3 regions of the Cupriavidus sp. 05L411 genome follow, and region 1 is predicted to be linked to each of the others. Evidence: predicted binding sites of a transcription regulator. Region 1 holds the regulator's gene; each other region holds the start of a gene.

Region 1 (7,687 bases):
GGAAGCGCTTCTTGTTCTTGTTGTCACGTTTGACGAATGCCATGATTCAATCCTTTTCGAATGCTTTACATCCAGTGATGTGAAAGACGAGAGCCTTGCTGTTGCGGTGCCTGCGGGCCAGGAATCCTTCGCAGTCGAGCATCGCGCCGAGCGGGGTACGCTCAAGCCGCTGGCCGATCTGACCAATTCCCATGGCGGCGATGGCGAACTCCACCTGCCTGGGCGTTTGCGCCTCGACCGTCTCGCCCGCGTACTGCAAGATGCAGTTGACCACGGGGACCCCGGCCGGGGTGTAACGCAAGGCATCGCGTTCCGCGAGCGTTGCGCAGAGCCTTAACTGGTTCAACGCACTCTCCCGCACCGATGCCCGCACTTGCCGCCGCGGCGATCAACGCCGGCGGCAACCACAACAGTCCGCACTTAGGCGGCCTGGACTTCGCTGGTCTGTTGCGCGGCCTTGCGAGCTTCTTCGCGCTGCACTTCCTTCATCATCGGGGACGGTGCGGTTTCAGCCTTCTTGGTCTGAACGATGAGGTGGCGCAGCACTGCATCGTTGAACTTGAACGCGTGTTCGAGTTCAGCCAGGGTTTCCTTGCCGCATTCGATGTTCAGGCAAACGTAGTGAGCCTTGGCCAGCTTCTGGATCATGTAGGCCATCTGACGGCGACCCCAGTCTTCCACGCGGTGGATCTGGCCTTCCTGGGATGTGACCAGCGTCTTGTAACGCTCGATCATGGCCGGGACTTGTTCGCTCTGGTCCGGATGGACGATAAATACGATTTCGTAATGACGCATTGACGCTCCTTTTGGATAAGCTGCCCGAGCGCCATGTCCGGTGCAGCAAGGTTGAATAGCCTTAAAGTATAGCGTGCTTTTGCTATCGGGAGCAAGCCGCCTCAGTTTTCGGTGAAAAGTGCCTGCAGCGCAGCCGGATCCTCTGCCAGTCCTGGCTCCGCAGCCAGAGCCAGCGCCAGGAGTACGCGCGCCTTATAGGGATTGAGGTCGCCGGCCGAAACAAAAACGCCCGACGCCGGCCGGGGAGGCGCAGGAATCGCCACATGCCCCGCTCCTGTGCGCGAACTGCGCACCACTGCCACGCCCGCGCCAGCAGCATCAGTTAGCGCCTCCACCAGCGACTGGTGGACGGACCCGTTGCCAGCGGCCGCCACGACCAGGCCCGCCACGCCCGCCTGCGCCAAGGCATCCACCACGATCCGGCCCGGCTCCGCATAGCTAGCCACGACCTCGACTTGCGGCCATGCGCAAGGGACCGGCCAGGCCTTGACCGGCAAGCGGCTGGGGGTACGCACAAAGCGCACGAGGTTGTCCTGAACAAAACCAATCGGCCCAGATACCGGCGACACGAACGCATTCACCGCCGATGTGTGCGCCTTCATCACATCGCGCCCTGCATGGATCTCCTGATTCATCACCAGCAGCACGCCCTTCGCCGTCGCGCCAGCATCCGCCGCTACGCGCACCGCATCCAGCAGGTTCAACGGGCCATCCGCCGACAACGAGGTCGACGGCCGCATCGCAGCCGTCAGCACAACTGGCACCCTACCCACGCAAGCCAGGTGCAGCAGCATGGCCGTCTCTTCCAGGGTATCGGTGCCGTGCGTAATGACAATGCCCGACACATCGGGCTGCGCGGACCAGAACGCCACGCGCTCCACCAGCCTGGACCAGAGCGCGAACGACATGTCCTTGCTATCTATCTGCGCAACCTGCTCGGCTTCGATCCGCGCCACCGTGCCCAGCGCCGGCACCGCATCGAGCAGCGCCGTCACCGGCACCGTCGCCGCCTGGTACTTCGCGCTGCTAGCTGGGTTGGAAGAAGAACCGGCAATGGTGCCGCCAGTAGCGAGCACGACGACACGAGGCAGGAGAGACATGGCGGAAAATTGGTCGGGAGCCAGAAAAGTTGAGCAGCAAGCAGCGCGAGACGCTCTAGGTGCCGCGGAATTGTAACCCTCTGCCCGCTCGTCACGGCACGCGCCAAGACCCGTAGGACGCACCTGTCAATGCGCAAACTCCCAAAAATTCCGCTTGCACTTCACTCGATACTGTATAAAATCACAGCATACTGTTTAAACATACAGTGCTTTTAAATACCGGCGACCATGGCGACCCTGACACCGCGACAGCAGCAGATTTTCGACTTGATCCGCAGCAGCCTCCAGCACACGGGCTTCCCGCCCACGCGCGCGGAGATCGCCGCCAAGTTCGGCTTCTCCTCACCCAATGCAGCCGAGGAACACTTACGTGCCCTGGCCCGCAAAGGCGTGATCGAGCTCACTCCGGGCGCCTCCCGCGGCATCCGCCTCAAAGTTTCCCGCAGCGACTCCGAGCTACCCGACCAGTTCTCCCTGCCTATGGCCGGCGTCATGCAGCTAACCCTGCCACTGGTCGGGCGCGTCGCAGCCGGCAGCCCGATCCTCGCCGCCGAACACATCGATCGCCAATACCAGGTCGACGCCTCGGTGTTCGACGTGCAGCCCGATTACCTCCTCCGGGTGCGTGGCCTCAGCATGCGCGACGCCGGCATCCTCGATGGCGACCTGCTCGCCGTCAAGCGCGCCAGCGAAGCCGCCAACGGCAAGATCGTTGTCGCCCGCCTGGGCGACGACGTCACCGTCAAACGCCTCAACCGCCGCGGCGACACCATCGAGCTGATCGCCGAAAACCCCGACTTCCCCAGCATCATCGTGCAAGCCGGCCGCGAAGAGTTCTCACTAGAAGGCATCGCTGTCGGCCTCATCCGCCCCGGCGCCTTCTGACGAGTGCGGCTGAGGCGGGTGAACCCCGTACAAGCCGACACCCGATTGTGCCAACGCACCCGCATAGCGGGTACCGCTAACTGTTGTTGCAAGTCACCAGGTGTAGCCATGCTGCCAGCCAACCGCCTCTCCGCCCGCCGCCCCGTCAAGCCCGTACCCTTCCGCCAATCCAAAGGCGTACGCATCTACCAGGGCGCACAACGACGCACCATGGTTGGCAGCATGGCCGCTATCTGCCGAATGCTCGAGTTGGAGGAATCCTCCAAGCTGGCTGGTTAAGCAGGTGGCACTGAAAAAAATTTGTGCGGAGTACTAGCCATCCGGCTCTCGGCATTGTATGATCTTGTTCTTCGTCGTTCGGCACCAAGCAAAACGACATCGACGGTGGCTGTAGCTCAGTTGGTAGAGTCCAGGATTGTGATTCCTGTCGTCGTGGGTTCGAGTCCCATCAGCCACCCCAGAATTTATAAGGTTAGCGAGGTTTGCAGTTGCTAACTTAATCAGAATTTTGGAATAAGAACTTCCAAAATTTGGAACTTGAATTGAAGCCCACCCATCGCGGTGGGCTTTTTTGCATTCTGAATACAACACTTCCGCGCGCCCTCCCTCAGGCCGGCGAGAAGCGGTACAGCGCAGTTCATTTGCGAGAGACGAAGTGTGACGACCAAATCAATGTTCCCCCGCGACAACGCTGGCAGCTTTCAGGTTCCCTCCACGAAGGAAGGCGCGATCAAGCTAATTTGCGAAGTTCCTAGCCGCCATCTCGAGATATACACGCCGCACGAAACGTTTCTCATGCAGACCCCGGATGGGATTGACCCAGACCGCACAAATCCGAATGCGATGTGGGTGAACGCAAAGACACACGATGTCGGGTCTGCGTCACCCATCGTCGCAAGCACTTTCATTACGGCCTTCGAAATGCTTCCTCGGGCGGGTCAGTTGGACAAAAGCGCTCGAGACGACGTGCTTTCCCTGATGTATGCAATCAAAGAAACGTTACTGCAGTGCGCCCACGCCAAGGATGCGCAGCAGACTGAGTTGTTAAAGTTCCAGGCAAAGCGATTGCCTCAGGGGACGCAGGCGCAGGCACACGCGTATTTTCCCGTCATCCATAATTTGGACGGCTTGGTCACAGCCTTTCTTATTGCTGCACGCCGCGCCGTCACAGAAATCTGTCAGATACCTGGGCATTTTTTTTAAGCTCGGCCGGCAGCATTCGTCACTCGATCACCTGCTTGACAAGGAACTCATCAATGCACTGAGCCCAGAGAGTCAGCTTCTGAACTGCCTTTCTCAGCATCGCCCAGGCGTTTCAAGGCTGGTCAATTTGAGGAATGGCCAGGAGCACAGTGCGACTACAAAGGGCCCAAAGCTGACCGTCAGCAACTTTCAGCTAATGCCCTCCAATGAGGTCAGACAGCCAATATGGCATCTCGATGGCGAGGAACCCTTATCGATCGGCGCAGAAATGGCGGATTTGGTTCCTTTCTTGACTGGGCTAGCGGAAGTGACGCTGGTTGGGTGCGTCGTCGAAACGCTTCCGCTAGGTGGTTTCCCCTATGTTTTGGAAAACGTAGAGGATCCTGATCCAGAGTGCCCCGTTCGCTATCGCCTGACCCTTGATGTGAGCGCACTTAACCTCGGGTCATAAGTGCGCGGTAGAGAGATTGCTGTATATCCATACAGTTGACTCAACTATCCTCGTTCGGCCTAGGACGACTCTTATACTGGATATCCATACAGTATCCAGTGAGAGAGACATGTTCGCCTGCGCCCCCGATACCGTCTATCTATATAGCCAGTCCCATGGGGCTGCGCGTTTGGCCATCCGCTGCCCCAGCCTCACGATCGACGATCCGCTGCTCACGGCCGACACATGGAACCCGGAGGTAGAGGCAGCCGCTCAGGCCGCCGGCGCCACGCTGCACCTGGTGGGTGTCGATACAGCGGCCCTCCAGGCGCTGCCGTGGACAATCGACCGCTTGGCGTTCGAACACGACGGTGCGCGCCTGAGCTTCTGCCTCGCCGATGGCGCCGACATCCTCGGCCCGAACACCATCCGGCTGCGCACCCGCGGTGAGCGCCACTACGCTACCCGGCAGGAGACGGCATGTTCCCTGTGACCTACCAGGCGGCATCGATCTTCCTGGAAACCCAGTTCCTGCCCGGCGACACGGCCGAGCTGCGCCTCGACTGCGAAGGCGTCACCGTCACGGCCAGCGCGGTGACCGTGCATGGCATCGAGACGCGCCACATCGAGAAGATGGTGTGGACGGCCGATTACCTGTCGTTCGAGCAGGATGGCCAGCATCACCGGATCAAGGTGGCCCGGCCGGCGGTGAAAACGCCGCTACGCGCACGGTTCCCGCGCCGCTGACTAGCTGCAGCCGCCCCACCATGCCCCCCGACACCCCAGAGAATTGGGTACGCGCGCTGCGCCATGCCGTTCGCGGCGGCACGCCGGATGCCTATGGCGATCCATTCAGAATGCAGCTGTACCTTCTGGACCCTCACGGCCAGCCGGTCCAGACGCTGGACGGGAACGCCCATCATGAATTTCTGAGGGGCTGGTTCAAACGCTTCGTGCTGCGCACGGACCTTCCCGAGCAGGATGCCCGTGTCTGGACATGCTTCTGCCCGTGGTCGGACAAGATAAGCGACAAACCGGTTTTCCTGACCCACCTGGCCGGCGGCGGCATCGACAAGATATTCACCTCGGCGACGTGGCAAGATGCGCAGGACAAGCACCGGCGCGTCTCGGAGAAGGCGCGGCGGGTGTTGCCACTCACGCCCTTGCCAGGAGATGAGGATGTGCACTAATTACGCCCCGGTGCAGCGCCAGCTGCTGCGCGACGTCTTCGGCGTCGAGCCGCCGCCCCTGGGCTATCCGCCCGAGACCTGGCCGGACTATGCGGCGCCGATCGTAGTGACCGAAGCTGACGGCGCGCGGCAGGCGCTGGTGGGCACGTTCGGCATGGTGCCCAAAAACCGCATCCCGCCGGGCGTGGCCAAGTTCGACACCACCAACGCGCGATCGGAGACGGTCGGCGAGAAGCGGTCGTTCTCCGGGCCGTGGAAGAAGGGGCAGCTCTGCCTGGTGCCGGCGACCGGCTTCTACGAGCCGAACTACGAAGCCGGACCCAAGTCCGTGCGCTGGAAGATCTGGCTGAAGGACGACCCGGAGTTCGCCATCGCCGGCCTGTGGCGGGATTGGCCGGATGGCGCCTTCTCGTTCACCATGCTGACCATCAACTCGGACAAGCACCCGCTGATGAACCGCTTCCATGCACCGGGCAAGGAAAAACGGATGATCGTCATCGTGCCGCGGGCGGAATGGGATGACTGGCTGACCTGCCGGGATCCAGAGCGGGCACGCAGCTTCATGCGGCCCTACCCGGCAGAGCGAATGGATGCAGAACCGGCGCCACGGCCCCTCAAAGAGAAGGCCTGACATTCTCCGAAAAGCGCCTGGTACCGGTGGAGCCCTTTTCGCTCGCATCGGATGCAGGCACGCACTAAGCGCCGTGCCCTGGAGGACCCAATTGCAGCCAACTGGGAAAGCGGGCATCGAATTCCTGCGGGGAAATATCGCCCAGATGCGAACTTGCCTCGTTCGGCAGCGCGACGCTGAGTTCCTTGTGCCATAGAACCAGCCCTGCCATCCGAACGACACGGACGCGCTCCTCTCTCGGAACGGGATAGGCCGAGATATGTGCAGGAACTGCCGCCAATCGAACACGCCGACGCAACTCATAACTCAACCAGCCCGACGAGTCGCGTCGAACCAACCGCATAGTGGCGACATGCCGATGCAACCAAATCGCTCGGAAAACCAGAAGAATTAGAAACAGCACCAATACCCGTAACATGATGTGGCTCCGCTGCGATGCGGCTACTCCCCTTAAAACTCGGACTGCACGCCAGCGCCAAGTGTGACCAATAGGGATCTTTTCGTATATAGGGCTTACTACTTGAAACACTCCCGCATCTCAGTGGCCTGCAGAGATTGCCTCCCACACTAGGTAAGCCAGTGCCGGCATCAGTAACCAGACTGCAATCGCCAAGTAGTACCGCGCACCGTGATGAGGCGGGTTGGTATGGAAGTGGTGGATCACGGGCTTCATAGGGGGCCTCCGGTACAGTTGCGAAGCACAAAGACCTCTTTTTTCAGGATAGGTCTGAGTTCAATGCGTTGCAACGCAATGCGTATGCCACTATCACCACGCGCCTCTGGGGCCAATCCGCTGCACGGCCTGCTCTATGCCTAGGAGGTCGAGGGGTAGAGCCTGGCTATGAGAATACCCGCGGGAAACTCGGAAAGTACCACTCTGAAGAGTTATGTTATCTCGGACATAAATTCACTAGAATGCCGTCTGGCCACGCGGATTTGGCCTGCATTTCCCTTCTGCACCCGCACCTTCCCGGCCGCGGGTGCTTTTTTATGAACTCCGCGCGCGGGGGTCGGACTGCCCTATCGCAGCCAGTGTCGCGCGGATGAGCATCCCGGCCGGCCCGATAGAGTGACTCTTTTGCAGTCTCGACCGTCAGCGTATGCGAGTGATGGCCTCGAGGACAGCGCCGCCCTTGGGCGTGATGCAGGGTCGGCGCCCTAAAGCGATCTCTTCCAGGTTGACAAGTTGGTGCTCGCGGAGCGCTTCCAAATCCGCGCGATCGAGTTCAGTGTGATCCGGTGCGCCCTGGACTAGCATGAGGGTCGCTACTTCATGTGGGCTCAGCATTCTTGCCTCTTATATTTTTGAACGGCAGCTGGGAAGCGTAGATTGCAACCGATGCATCAAGGCCGCTATCGCTCGGCGGCGTAGCTTGCAACCTCTTATGAGATCTTGACCGCCAGGTGCTACCTACTCGCGCCGGGCCAATGCATTCAATACATTTCATTTCGG
Region 2 (4,265 bases), on a different contig from region 1:
GTTCATCAGGACTACGCCCAGCGACTCGCGCACCTTGTTCTCGATCTCGTCGGCGATGTCCGGATTCTCGCGCAGGTATTCACGCGCGTTGTCCTTGCCCTGGCCGATCTTCTCGCCCTTGTAGCTGTACCACGCGCCCGACTTCTCGACGACCTTGGCGTCCACGCCGAGATCGATGATTTCGCCCTGGCGCGAGATGCCCTGGCCGTAGAGGATGTCGAAGAAGGCTTCGCGGAACGGCGGCGACACCTTGTTCTTGACTACCTTGACCTTGGTTTCGTTGCCGATCACCTCATCGCCCTTCTTGATCGAGCCGATGCGGCGGATGTCCAGGCGCACCGAGGCGTAGAACTTCAGCGCATTGCCGCCGGTGGTGGTTTCGGGCGAGCCGAACATCACGCCGATCTTCATGCGGATCTGGTTGATGAAGATCACCAGGCAGTTGGTGCGCTTGATGGTGCCGGTCAGCTTGCGCAGCGCCTGGCTCATCAGGCGGGCCTGCAGGCCCGGCAGCGAATCGCCCATCTCGCCTTCGATTTCGGCCTTGGGCACCAGGGCCGCCACCGAGTCGATCACGATCAGGTCGACCGAGCCCGAGCGCACCAGCGCGTCGGTGATTTCCAGTGCCTGCTCGCCGGTGTCGGGCTGGGAGATCAGCAGGTCGCCCACGGACACGCCGAGCTTGCCGGCATAGTTGACGTCGAGCGCGTGCTCGGCATCGATAAAGGCGCAGGTGCCGCCCAGTTTTTGCATTTCGGCCACGACCTGCAGCGTCAGCGTGGTCTTGCCCGAGGATTCCGGACCGTAGATTTCCACSACGCGGCCGCGCGGCAGSCCGCCGACGCCCAGCGCGATGTCCAGGCCCAGCGAGCCGGTGGACACGACCTGGATATCCTGGTCGATGTCGGCTTCGCCCAGTTTCATGATCGAGCCCTTGCCGAACTGCTTCTCGATCTGGGCCAGCGCGGCCGCCAGCGCCTTCTGCTTTTCGGCGCTTACGCCAGCACCCGCCTTCTTGCCGTCATCCATGGTCGTCCTTCCGTCAATGGTGTATAAATAGGCCGCATGTGGCGCGCCGCCTGCTTTTGCGGGTAACCGCCCGACCCGCGCCGCGCTGCGAACTCCTGATGACAATGAACCTGGCAGCAGGGGCAAACATTGGGCAAACGTCGGTAATACGTGCGTTGCTGAATTCAGTACGATCCGGCCCGCTCACTGCGCGACCGGATCAAGCGGGTACTGTATAAAAAAACAGTATGCTTGGCAAGTCCCGCACGCGTCATTTGATGTAAAGCGACGACTAAGCCGGCCAGGGTGGAGACAACCATGCGTATTCTGATCGCCGAAGATGACGATGTGCTGGCAGATGGCCTGACACGCTCGTTACGTCACTCCGGCTATGCCGTCGACCATGTCGCCAGTGGGGTTGAAGCCGACTCGGCGCTCTCGACCCAGACCTTCGACCTCCTGATCCTCGATCTCGGCCTGCCCCGCATGCCCGGACTGGAAGTGCTCAAGCGCCTGCGCACGCGCGGCGCCATGCTGCCGGTGCTGATCCTGACCGCGGCGGATGGCGTCGACGAGCGCGTCAAGGGCCTGGACCTGGGCGCCGATGACTACATGGCAAAGCCTTTCGCCCTGTCCGAGCTGGAAGCCCGCGTGCGCGCGCTGGTGCGGCGCGGCGCCGGCGGCGGCGCCACGCTCACGCACCATGGCCCGCTGGCCTTCGATCAGGTCGGCCGCATCGCCTACCTGAACGAGCAGATGCTGGATCTCTCCGCGCGCGAAGTTGGGCTGCTGGAGATCCTGCTCACCCGCACCGGGCGGCTGGTATCGAAGGAGCAGCTGGTCGACCACCTGTGCGAATGGGGCGAAGAGGTCAGCAACAATGCCATCGAAGTCTATGTGCACCGGCTGCGCAAGAAGATCGAGGTGGGCGGGATCCGCATTGCCACGGTACGCGGGCTGGGCTACTGCCTGGAGAAATTCCAGGCCACCGTGGCGCACGACTAGAAAGCGCCATTAGAATCGGAATCGGAATCGGCATCAGCGCCGTTTCCCTTTGACGGCATGCCGGCGACGCCGCCAAGACCTGCCCCACCACCTCCTCCCCATGAGCCTGCTGCGACTGCCCCGGCGGCGCGCGCGGGCCGCACGGCCCGCGCGCACGCCCTCCCCGCCCGATGAGATCGTCAGCGACGAAACGCTGGCCGACGCCCTGCCGCATCTTGAAGACAGCGCGGGCCATCCGTCGCCGCGCTCACTGTTCGGCGAAATCCTGGACTGGATGCTGGCACCGCTGCTGCTGTTGTGGCCGATGAGCATTGCCGTGACCTACCTGGTGGCGAAGTCCATTGCCAACGGGCCCTTCGACCGCTCGCTGGAGGCCAGCGCCATCGTGCTCTCGCAGCAGGTGCGCGAGGTCAACGGGCGCGTCACGCTGCAGTTGCCACTGTCCGCGCGCGAAATCCTGCGGGCCGATGAAACCGACAACATCTACTACCAGGTGGTGGGCACGCACGGCGAGTTCGTCGCCGGGGACAACGACATGCCGCTGCCCGGCGAGGACGATCGCGGCCACGCCGGGCTGGTCTCGCTGCGCGACGACCGCATCGCGGGCAACGACGTGCGCGTGGCCTACACCTACGTCGACCTGAAGCAGGCGGGCGACGCGCAGCCGGTGCTGGTGCAGGTTGGCGAGACGCTCGACAAGCGCGCGCGGCTGGCCAATGAAATCATCAAGGGCGTGATCCTGCCGCAGTTCGTGATCCTGCCGCTGGCGGTGGTGCTGGTGTGGTTCGGCCTCACGCGCGGGCTGGCCCCGCTGACCTCGATCCAGCAGCGCATCCGCGCGCGCAACCCCGGCGACACCAGCCCCATCGACGAACACGCCGCGCCGCAGGAAATCACGCCGCTGGTGGCCTCGTTCAACGACCTGCTGGCACGGCTCGACGTTTCCGTGCAGACGCAAAAGCGCTTTATCGCCGATGCCGCCCATCAGATGAAGACGCCGCTGGCCGGGCTGCGCATGCAGGCGGAGCTGGCGCAGCGCGAGCAATCGCCCGAGGAGCTGCGCAAGTCGCTGGCGCAGATCGCCGGCAGCTCGGAGCGCGCGGCCCACCTGGTGACGCAGTTGCTGTCGCTGGCGCGCATGGAGAACCTGGCCGGCGCCGGCAGCATGGCGCCGCTGGACCTGGCCGCGCTCGCGCGCGAGGTGGTCAAGGACTGGCTGCCGCAGGCGTGGGCGCGCCGCATCGACCTCGGCGTGGATGCCGACGACCACCCGGTGATGGTGCAAGGCAATCGCCTGATGCTTACCGAGATGCTCAACAACCTGATCGACAACGCCATCCGCTACACGCCGGCCGATGGCCACGCCACCGTGCGCGTCAGCGCGGATGCCTTCGAGCCCTTCGCGTATCTCGAGGTGGAAGACACCGGCCCCGGCATCCCGGTGGCCGAGCGCGAGCGCGTGATGGAACGGTTCTACCGCGTGCTCGGCACCAAGACCCAGGGCAGTGGCCTGGGCCTGGCCATCGTGCGCGAGATCGTGCAGCAGCACGGCGGCGATGTCAGCATTCTCGACCACGTCTACCAGACGGAGCCGCGCCTGGCCGGCGCGTGCTTTCGCATCACGCTGCGCCGGCCATCTCCCCTGGAGCCTGCATGACCGACCCCGACCACACGCGCGGCGGGCGCGACCAGGCCGATCAGTCCGAGCGCCGCGCGTGGCATCGCAACCTGCGCTGGATTGCCGTGCTGCTGTCGATCTGGTTCGTCGTCACCTTCGTGGTCGCCTGGTATGCCCGCGAGCTGCGCTTCGATTTCTTCGGCTGGCCCTTCTCGTTCTGGGTCGGTGCCCAGGGTGCGCTGATCGTCTACGTCCTGATGGCGGCAATCTATGCCTGGCGCATGAACCGCGATGAAGACGATGACGCCGGCGAGCTGCCCGTGCCCGCCCGCCAGCATGACGATGCTGCATAGCAAGAAGCCCGGCCCTGCCCCTCGAAGCTGATTTTCGCAAGCCCTCCAGAGACCCTTCGCACCGCAGCGCAGCACCACCAAGCCAGCTTTTTGCCTAGCGTATACCCCGAGCGTTTAGTGGCGAATTCGGCCAAAATTGTCAGAACGCAGTAAGTTTCGCCTCCCACAATCCATTGCAACTTAGGAGGTTGTCGCGCGCCCGCCAGAGAACGCGTGCGCGCCGGCCGCCAACCTGAAAGTTCCGATCACAAACGGAGGAGACAATGGCTAACGCACAGAAC
Region 3 (7,687 bases), on a different contig from region 1:
GCGGCCCAGTAAAACGCTTCCAGCTGCTTGAGTGTCATGGCGATGCCTTGGCCTGGCAATGCGTTTGCTGCCCGGCTCGCGTGCGGTCATTCCAAAATCTCACCGGGGGACGTGAGGATTTGTCGCTTTCTTCCCGCGCGGGAGGTACGTATCGTCTGGCCATTGTCAATATCGGCTGGGAGAGGGAAAGATCATGCGGCACGGGCTCAAGGCATGCAAGGCGCATCACGCAATCCACACGCTGGGCGCGTTGCTTCTGTTCGCAACGGGCGTGGCGGCGACGCCGGCCAGGGCGGAATGGCCCAGCGATCATCCCATCCAGGTCTATGTCGGGTTTGCCGCGGGCGGTGGCACCGATACCATGGCGCGCACGATGGCGCCGTTCATCCAGCGCTACCTTGGCGCAAACGCCAGCCTGGTGGTGCAGAACAAGCCCGGCGCCGCCGGCGAGATCTCCAGCCTCAGCCTGATGCGCGCGGCGCCGGACGGCTACACCATTGGCGTGGTCAACCTGCCGGCCATGGCGTTTTCGCCGCTGTACCGGAAGACCAGCTTCGATCCGGCCGCGCTGCGGCTGGTCGCCCGGGTGCTGAGCGACCCGACCATCCTGGTGACGCGCAAGGATAGCCCGTACAACAACCTGAAGGATGTGGTGGCGGCGTTGAAGAAGAAGCCGGCTTCGCTGTCTTTCGGGCACAACGGGATCGGGACGAACGGGCACCTGGCGCTACTGCAATTGCAGAACGTGGCGGGCGTCAAGGTCACCGACATCCCCTATAACGGGACGGCGCAATCCAAGACGGCTTTGTTTGGCGGGCATATCGATTTTGCGGCGGTCACCACGGGCGAGCTGCAGGATGCGGGCAAGGAGGCCGTGCCGCTGAAGATTATCGCGCAGATGGGGGAGACGCGAGCCGCTTCGCTGCCCGACGTGCCCACGGCCCGGGAGCAAGGCTTTGACGACGTGATGCCGGCCGAGCGGGGGATCGCGGTGCCCGCGGGCGTGCCGCCAGCCATCGTGGAGAAGCTGCGCGCGGCCATCCGGGCGACCCTCAAGGATCCGGAGTACCTGAAGAAGGCCGGCAACGATGCGCCGGTGCTGGCCTACCTGCCGGGAGACGACTGGGCCCGGGAAATCGCCGCGCGCAAGCCCATGATGCGCAAGCTGGCCGACGGCATGCCCAAGGAGTGACCATCCCCATGATTTCCCACCCATCCTCGCGATCCTAAGTCCATGCAACGCATTGCCCCGGTTCAAAAGACCGCATCCCTGCGCACGCTGCTGCAACGGGAATCGTTCGTCGTGGCGCCTGCCGTCCACGATATCTTCAGCCTGCGGCTGGTGGAGCAGGCGGGCTACCAGAGCGCCTGCATCAGCGGCGCCATGCTGTCGTACAGCCTGCTGGGCGTGCCGGACATCGGCCTGCTCACGTTGACGGAATGCGTGGAGCACTGCCGGCGGCTGACCCGCGCCTCATCCATTCCCATCACCGCCGATGCGGACGCCGGCTATGGCAACCCGCGCGGTGTCCACTACGCCGTGGAACTGTTCGAGGAAGCCGGCGCGGCCGGCCTGAACATCGAGGACCAGGTGGTGCCAAGGCGCTGGGGCTCGGCGGCGGCCAAGGACGTGGTGCCGCTTGGCGAGATGCTCGCCAAGATCGACGCCGCGCAGCGCGCCAGGCACGACAGCAACTTCATGATCATTGCCCGCACGGACGCATTTGCCTGCGAGACCACCGAGCAGGTCATCCTCCGGGCAAGGGCCTATCAGGCGGCTGGCGCCGATATGCTGCTGCCCATTGCGCCGCGCACCGAGGACGATATCGCCCGGCTGGTGCGCGCGCTGGATATCCCGGTGACGCTGAGCGCCGGGACCGGGCTGGCGCCAAGCCCGTCGGCCGCGAATGCTTCGCTGGAGCGGCTGCGCGAACTGGGGGTTCGCCGGGTTAGCCTGACCACGTTGTTGCCGGGCGCGGCGGTAGCCGGGATGCGGCGCAGCCTGGATGCCGTGCGGGGGGCAGGCAGCGATGACGGGATGGCGGCAGCGGGGACGGCGAGCCTTGGGACGCTGTTTGATGCGGCGGAGCAGATGGCTTTTGAGGATGCCCTGCTGCATTGACCGGGTCCGCGACGACGGTCGACCCAAGGCGCACACCCGGGGCAATCCACGTTTCTACCAGTCTCCATAGGCCGATACGATGCCACGCAGCAGCGCGTCGCGTTCGGCGCCAAGGTGGGCGCCGCTCGCGTCGCCCGCGGCATCCTTGCCGACCGCGGTATGCACCACCACCAGGTTCAATGCGGGATCTACGAAGATGGCCTGCCCGTAGACACCCAGAAGGGCAAAGCGGCGGTGACTGCCGGGCAGGATCCAGGTCTGCAGGCCATAACCGTAGTAGGTGCTGCCGTGGTACTGCATGTGCCCTGGCCGAAATGCTTCGGGCTGCCGTGTTGCATCCGTCATCGCGAGCAGGTGGTCACGTGATACCACGGCGGTGCCCCTCACCAGCCCATCGGTTGCCATCATCAAGCCCAGGCGGGCGTAGTCGTGCAGCGTGGCGTTGAAGGCGCCTTGCGCGAACACGTCCTGGTCGGCCGGGTTCACCAGCCAGGTCGCCTGCGCCTGGGCGCCGATCGGCTTCCATAGCTTCTCATCGACGTAGTCACAGAGCGTGCGGCGCGTGGCGCCGCGCAACACCAGCCCCAGGATCTGGGTCTGGGCCCCGGCATAGTTGAAGCGCTGCCCTTCGGGATCGCTGCGCGCCGTGATCAGCCGGGCGGCCTGAGCAACCCCAACCCGGCGCACGGCATCGTTGAACCTGGCCCGATCGTCGTGCTCCGAGTAGTCCTCGATAAACCGGGCGCCCGAGGACATGCGCATCAGATTCACGATTCGGGTCTGTCCGTACAGCGTGTCCTTGAGTTGGGGCGCGTAGGTCTCGGCGGTGTCATCCAGCGAGCGGATGAAGCCCTCTTCCTGCGCCTTGACGATCGCCAGCGCGGTAATGGTCTTGGCCATCGAGTTGGAGAGCATCCGCATGTCGGCGCTGCGCATGTAGTTGTAGCGTTCCGCGACAATCTCGCCGTCCTTCACGACCAGAAGTCCGGTGGCACGCTGTCGCTGCATGTAGTCGTCCAGTGTCAGCTTGCGGCCACGAAAGCGGTAACTGAACGGCGTCTCGATGGCGGCCTTCTTCAGCGCAAGCGGATCGTCTGCCGGAGCGAGCGCACAGGACGGATTGAAGCTGTCCATCGCGCTGAACGAACCGACGAGATAGGGCTCCGTGTAGGCTTGCTTCAGGCTGCGAGCCGGTGGATAGCCCTCGGCCCTGCCCAGGGATTCTTCGTCGGGAGCGGCAGCGCTTGCGCTGACGGCGAGCAAGGCAATCAGCGGGAAGCAGAGCAGGCGAGCGATTGTCATCATGGCGGGAAGTCATTGCGATGGCAGCATATTCTCATGCCACCGATACAGCACGGCGCCGCTAACCATGATCAATTTCCATCGCTCGGCGTCCCCATCGCTTCACCCTTGCGCGCATCCGTGGTACTGTATAAATATACAGTATTCGGAAACTTCCTGTCAGTCCCCTCGGACTGAGCCGCACGCATCACATGATCGCCGAACTCTTTCCCCTATCGCCCGATACATCGGGCGATTCGCCTTTGGCGCAGCCGCCCGTGGCCGACCGGCAGGGGGCGCTGGACGCACTGGAGCAACGCTATCCCGGCCTGTGGCGGGCGGGGCAGCTTGGCCATCTGGGCCGGGCGGGCAGCGTGCCGGCCTTGCCGACCGGCCATGACGCGCTCTCGGCCGAGTTGCCCGGCGGTGGCTGGCCGGTGGGCGCGCTCACAGAGCTGCTGCTGGCCGACCCCGGCGTGGGCGAGTTGCGGCTGCTGCGCCCGGCCTTGCTGGCGCTGGCCGCGGCGCAGCGCCGGGTGGCGCTGATCGGGCCGCCGCACCAGCCCAATGCAACGTGCCTGGCCGAATGGGGTTTGCCGGCGCGCCAGTTGTACTGGGTGCGCCCGCCCGCTGGCGCGGGCCGGGCCGCGGCGCAGGCGGATGTGCTGTGGGCGGCGGAGCAGGTGCTGCGCAGCCAGGCCTTTGGCGGGGTGATGGTGTGGCTGCCCACGGCGCGTCCCGAGGCGCTGCGGCGCTTGCAGGTGCTGGCGCAGGCAGGAGGCGCCGTGGTGTGGGCGTGCCGGCCGGCCAGCGTGCTGCGCGAGTCGTCGCCGGCGGTGCTGCGGCTGCTGTTGTCGCCGGCGCCGGGCAATGCCGTGTCGGTCACGTTCCACAAGCGGCGCGGCCCGGTGCGCGATACGCCGCTGGTGCTGCCGCTGGGCGAGATGATGGCGGTGCCGGCCATGGCCACGCCGCCTGCGGCGCCGCAGGCCCCGTCGATGCCGGTCCCCCTGAATGCCCCGGTTTCCCAAGCCGTTGCGGGAGAGCAAGCCCATGTCGTACTGGATCGCGGTGCATCTGCCGCGCCTGTCGCTGGACGCGCTGCAGCCGAACTGGCCTGAGCCCGCCGCGCCCCGCGCCTGCGCCGGCCTGCTGCACCACAGCGTGCCGGTGGCGGTGATGGAGCGCGAGCGGGTGGTGCTGGCCAACGGCCCGGCGGTGGCGCTGGGGGTGCAGGCGGGGATGCGGCGGGGCGGCGTGCAGGCGTTGTCGGCGCAGGTGGTGCAACTGCAGCGCGAGCCGGCGGCCGAGGCGCAGGTGATGACGGCGCTGGCGCTGGCGTTGCTGCATTTCACGCCGCATGTCACGGTGCATCCCGATGCCGGGGTGGCTACCGTGATGATCGATGCCGGGGCCAGCCTGCGGTTGTTTGGCGGCCATCTGGCGTTGTGCCGGGCGGTGTATGCGCGGGTGCGGCGGCTGGGGGTGTTCCTGCAACTGGGCTGTGGGCCGACGGCCTTCGGGGCGGCGTGGCTGGCGGCGCAGCCGCTGCGGCGCGATCGCCGGGGCGGGCTGGTGCGTCCGGCGCGGCGCGCGGTGGGGCCGCAGCGCATGGCGCGGCTGCTGGACCGGCTGCCGGTGGGCATGTTGCAAGGGCTGGCGGACGATGGCTGGCTCGATGGCATCGGCTGCCGGACCGTGGGCGAGGTGCGGGGCCTGCCGCGTGCCGGCCTGCGGCGCCGGCTGGGACCGGACCTGCTGGCGCGGCTGGATCAGGCCTATGGCGAGGTGCCGGTGCGCTTTACGTGGTTCAGCGCGCCCGCCACCTTCTCGCAGCGCATGGAGCTGCCAGGCCGGACCGAATCCGTGCAGGGCGTGATGGCGGGCGCGCAGCGTTTGCTGCTGGCGCTGGCCGGCTGGCTGGCCGTGCAGCAGGCGGGCGTGACGCATCTTGTGCTGCGGCTGGAGCATGAGCGCTACCGGCTGGGCGCCGAGACGCAGGCAACGCCGGTGACGATCAGCCTGGCGCAGCCCAGCCGCGATCCGGCGCATTTGTCCAAGCTGTTGCAGGAGCGGCTGGACAAGGTGCAGTTCCGCGTGCCGGCGGTGAGCCTGCTGCTGGTGGTGGAGTCGGTCCAGGCCTGCGTGCCGCAGAGCGATGCGCTGTTTCCCGAGCCGGGCGGCACGCCGGCGGAACTGGGCCGCGTGCTCGATACGCTGATGGCGCGCCTGGGCCGGGAGAACGTGCTGCAACCGCAGCCGCTGGCCGACCACCGGCCCGAGCGCGCCAACCGCTGGTGCCCGGTGGATGAGATGCCGGCGCGCGCGCCGCGCGAGCCGCAGCGTGCCCCGGCGGGCATGCCGGAGCGTCCGCTGTGGCTGATGGCGCAACCCGTGGCGCTGACTGTGCAGCGCCATCGGCCTTGTCACGGCGGGCCATTGACGTTGCTCTCGCGGCCGGAGCGCATCGAATCCGGCTGGTGGGACGGCGCGCTGGCCACGCGCGATTACTTCGTTGCGCAACGGGCGGACGGGCTGCGCTGCTGGGTCTATCGCCAGCGCCCCGGGCGTGAGGAAAGCGGTGAGTACCGCTGGTTCCTGCATGGCTTGTTTGCCTGAGTCTTTGCCTGAATCTTTGTCATGTCGAGCCAGCCAGCCAACCCTTCATTCTCCGCTTTGCCGCCGGCGCTTTCCGCGCTGCTGCCGGCGTTGCCCGACTATGTGGAGCTGCATTGCATCTCCAATTTCACCTTCCTGGACGGGGCGTCACATCCGGTCGAGCTGATCGAGCGCGCGTTTGCGCTCGGCTACCGCGGCCTGGCGCTGACCGACGAGTGCTCGGTGGCGGGCACGGCCCGCGCGCACCATGCGCTGAAGGACCTGCGCGAACGCACCCGCGATGCGGCCGAGCGCAGCGCGGCGCGGTTGGCCGCCGGGCTGCGGGAGGATGAGGACGAGGCAGCGGAGGAGCCGGAGGAGGGCGGCGACGAAGACGGCGAACATCAAGGGGATGGCGAATGCCCCGCCGCGCCGGACGCCACTGCCACCGGGAGCGCCGATGACGCCTTGCAGGCCCGCCTGCGCCGGCATGATCGCCTGCTTGACCTGGCCCGTGCCGCGCAGGATTTCCGCCTGCTGATCGGCAGCCGCTTCACGCTCACCGACCACGCGGGCCGGCCCGTGCTGCGGCTGGTGCTGCTGGCGCAAAATCGCGAAGGCTTTGGCAACCTGAGCGAGTTGATCACGCTGGGCCGCACGCGCGTGCAAAAGGGCGCCTACGCGCTGCATCCCGACGACATCGCCGCGCCGCAGCCGGACCAGGCCCACCTGCGCGGCATGCCCGATTGCCTGGCGCTGCTGCTGCCTACGTATTGCCCGGACCCCGGCGAGCTGCTGGGGCAAGCCCAATGGATGCGGCAGACGTTTGGCGAGCGCGGCTGGATCGCGCTCGAGCAATTGCAGGGCTATGCCGATGCCACGCACCGGCTGCGTCTGGAGCAAGCCGCCGCGCTGACCGGCGTGCCCCTGGCGGCATCCGGCGCGGTGACCATGCATGTGCGCTCGCGCAAGCCGCTGTCGGACGTGCTGAGCGCGATCCGCGTGGGCCAGCCCCTGGCCGAATGCGGCATGGCGCTGGCGCCCAATGCCGAGCAGCACCTGCGCATGCGCCAGCGCTTGTCGCGCCTGTACCCGCGCGAGGCGCTGGCGCAGACGTTGCGGGTTGCCGCCATGTGCGACTTCTCGCTGGCGTCGCTGCGCTACGAGTACCCGGAGGAACTGGTGCCCCCGGGCGAGACGCCATTCAGCTACCTGCGCCGCGAGACCATGAAAGGCGTGCTGCGGCGCTTCCCCAAAGGGCTCAAGCCCAAATGGCGCAAGCAGCTGAAGGAGGAGCTCGCGCTGATCCGCGAAAAGCAGTACGAGCCGTTCTTCCTCACCGTGCACGACATCGTGCGCTTTGCCCGCGGCCGCGGCATCCTGTGCCAGGGCCGCGGCTCGGCAGCCAATTCGCTGGTCTGCTATTGCCTGTTCATCACCGAGGTCGATCCCAAGGATGCCAACCTGCTGTTCGGCCGTTTTCTCTCGCGCGAGCGCGACGAGCCGCCGGACATCGATGTGGACTTCGAGCACCAGCGGCGCGAAGAAGTCATCCAGTACATCTACGAGAAATACGGCCGCCACCGCGCCGCGCTGGCGGCATCGCTGATCACCTATCGCTCGCGCAGCGCGCTGCGCGACGTGGGCCGGGCGCTGGGCATCGATGCCAGCGTGATCGAGCAGGTG

Evidence for each region. Region 1 encodes LexA, which represses DNA repair genes until DNA is damaged. Its sites were predicted from a motif close to ACTGTATNNNNATACAGT; they were not measured.
Region 2: the regulator LexA is predicted to act here: its motif matches at 1,239-1,256, upstream of recA (recombinase RecA).
Region 3: the regulator LexA is predicted to act here: its motif matches at 3,550-3,567, upstream of imuA (translesion DNA synthesis-associated protein ImuA).

Annotation. Positions count from the first base shown of each region.
Region 1 is NZ_JBFTOQ010000006.1:63,297-70,983, reverse strand. It holds gene rpsR (30S ribosomal protein S18) at 1-43, opposite strand, end outside; gene priB (primosomal replication protein N) at 47-346, opposite strand; gene rpsF (30S ribosomal protein S6) at 421-795, opposite strand; gene AC1DQR_RS08800 (asparaginase) at 897-1,895, opposite strand; gene lexA (transcriptional repressor LexA) at 2,124-2,780, shown strand; tRNA gene AC1DQR_RS08790 (tRNA-His) at 3,165-3,240, shown strand; gene AC1DQR_RS08785 (hypothetical protein) at 3,438-3,983, shown strand; gene AC1DQR_RS08780 (hypothetical protein) at 4,544-4,906, shown strand; gene AC1DQR_RS08775 (hypothetical protein) at 4,894-5,160, shown strand; gene AC1DQR_RS08770 (hypothetical protein) at 5,181-5,603, shown strand; gene AC1DQR_RS08765 (SOS response-associated peptidase) at 5,593-6,234, shown strand; gene AC1DQR_RS08760 (hypothetical protein) at 7,328-7,522, opposite strand.
Region 2 is NZ_JBFTOQ010000041.1:22,730-26,994, forward strand. It holds gene recA (recombinase RecA) at 1-1,029, opposite strand, end outside; gene AC1DQR_RS31910 (response regulator) at 1,327-2,013, shown strand; gene AC1DQR_RS31915 (sensor histidine kinase) at 2,114-3,670, shown strand; gene AC1DQR_RS31920 (DUF4212 domain-containing protein) at 3,667-3,984, shown strand; gene AC1DQR_RS31925 (MFS transporter) at 4,248-4,265, shown strand, end outside.
Region 3 is NZ_JBFTOQ010000013.1:212,365-220,051, reverse strand. It holds gene AC1DQR_RS18045 (LysR family transcriptional regulator) at 1-38, opposite strand, end outside; gene AC1DQR_RS18040 (tripartite tricarboxylate transporter substrate binding protein) at 194-1,192, shown strand; gene AC1DQR_RS18035 (isocitrate lyase/PEP mutase family protein) at 1,235-2,122, shown strand; gene AC1DQR_RS18030 (serine hydrolase domain-containing protein) at 2,177-3,427, opposite strand; gene imuA (translesion DNA synthesis-associated protein ImuA) at 3,616-4,524, shown strand; gene AC1DQR_RS18020 (Y-family DNA polymerase) at 4,457-6,022, shown strand; gene AC1DQR_RS18015 (error-prone DNA polymerase) at 6,044-7,687, shown strand, end outside.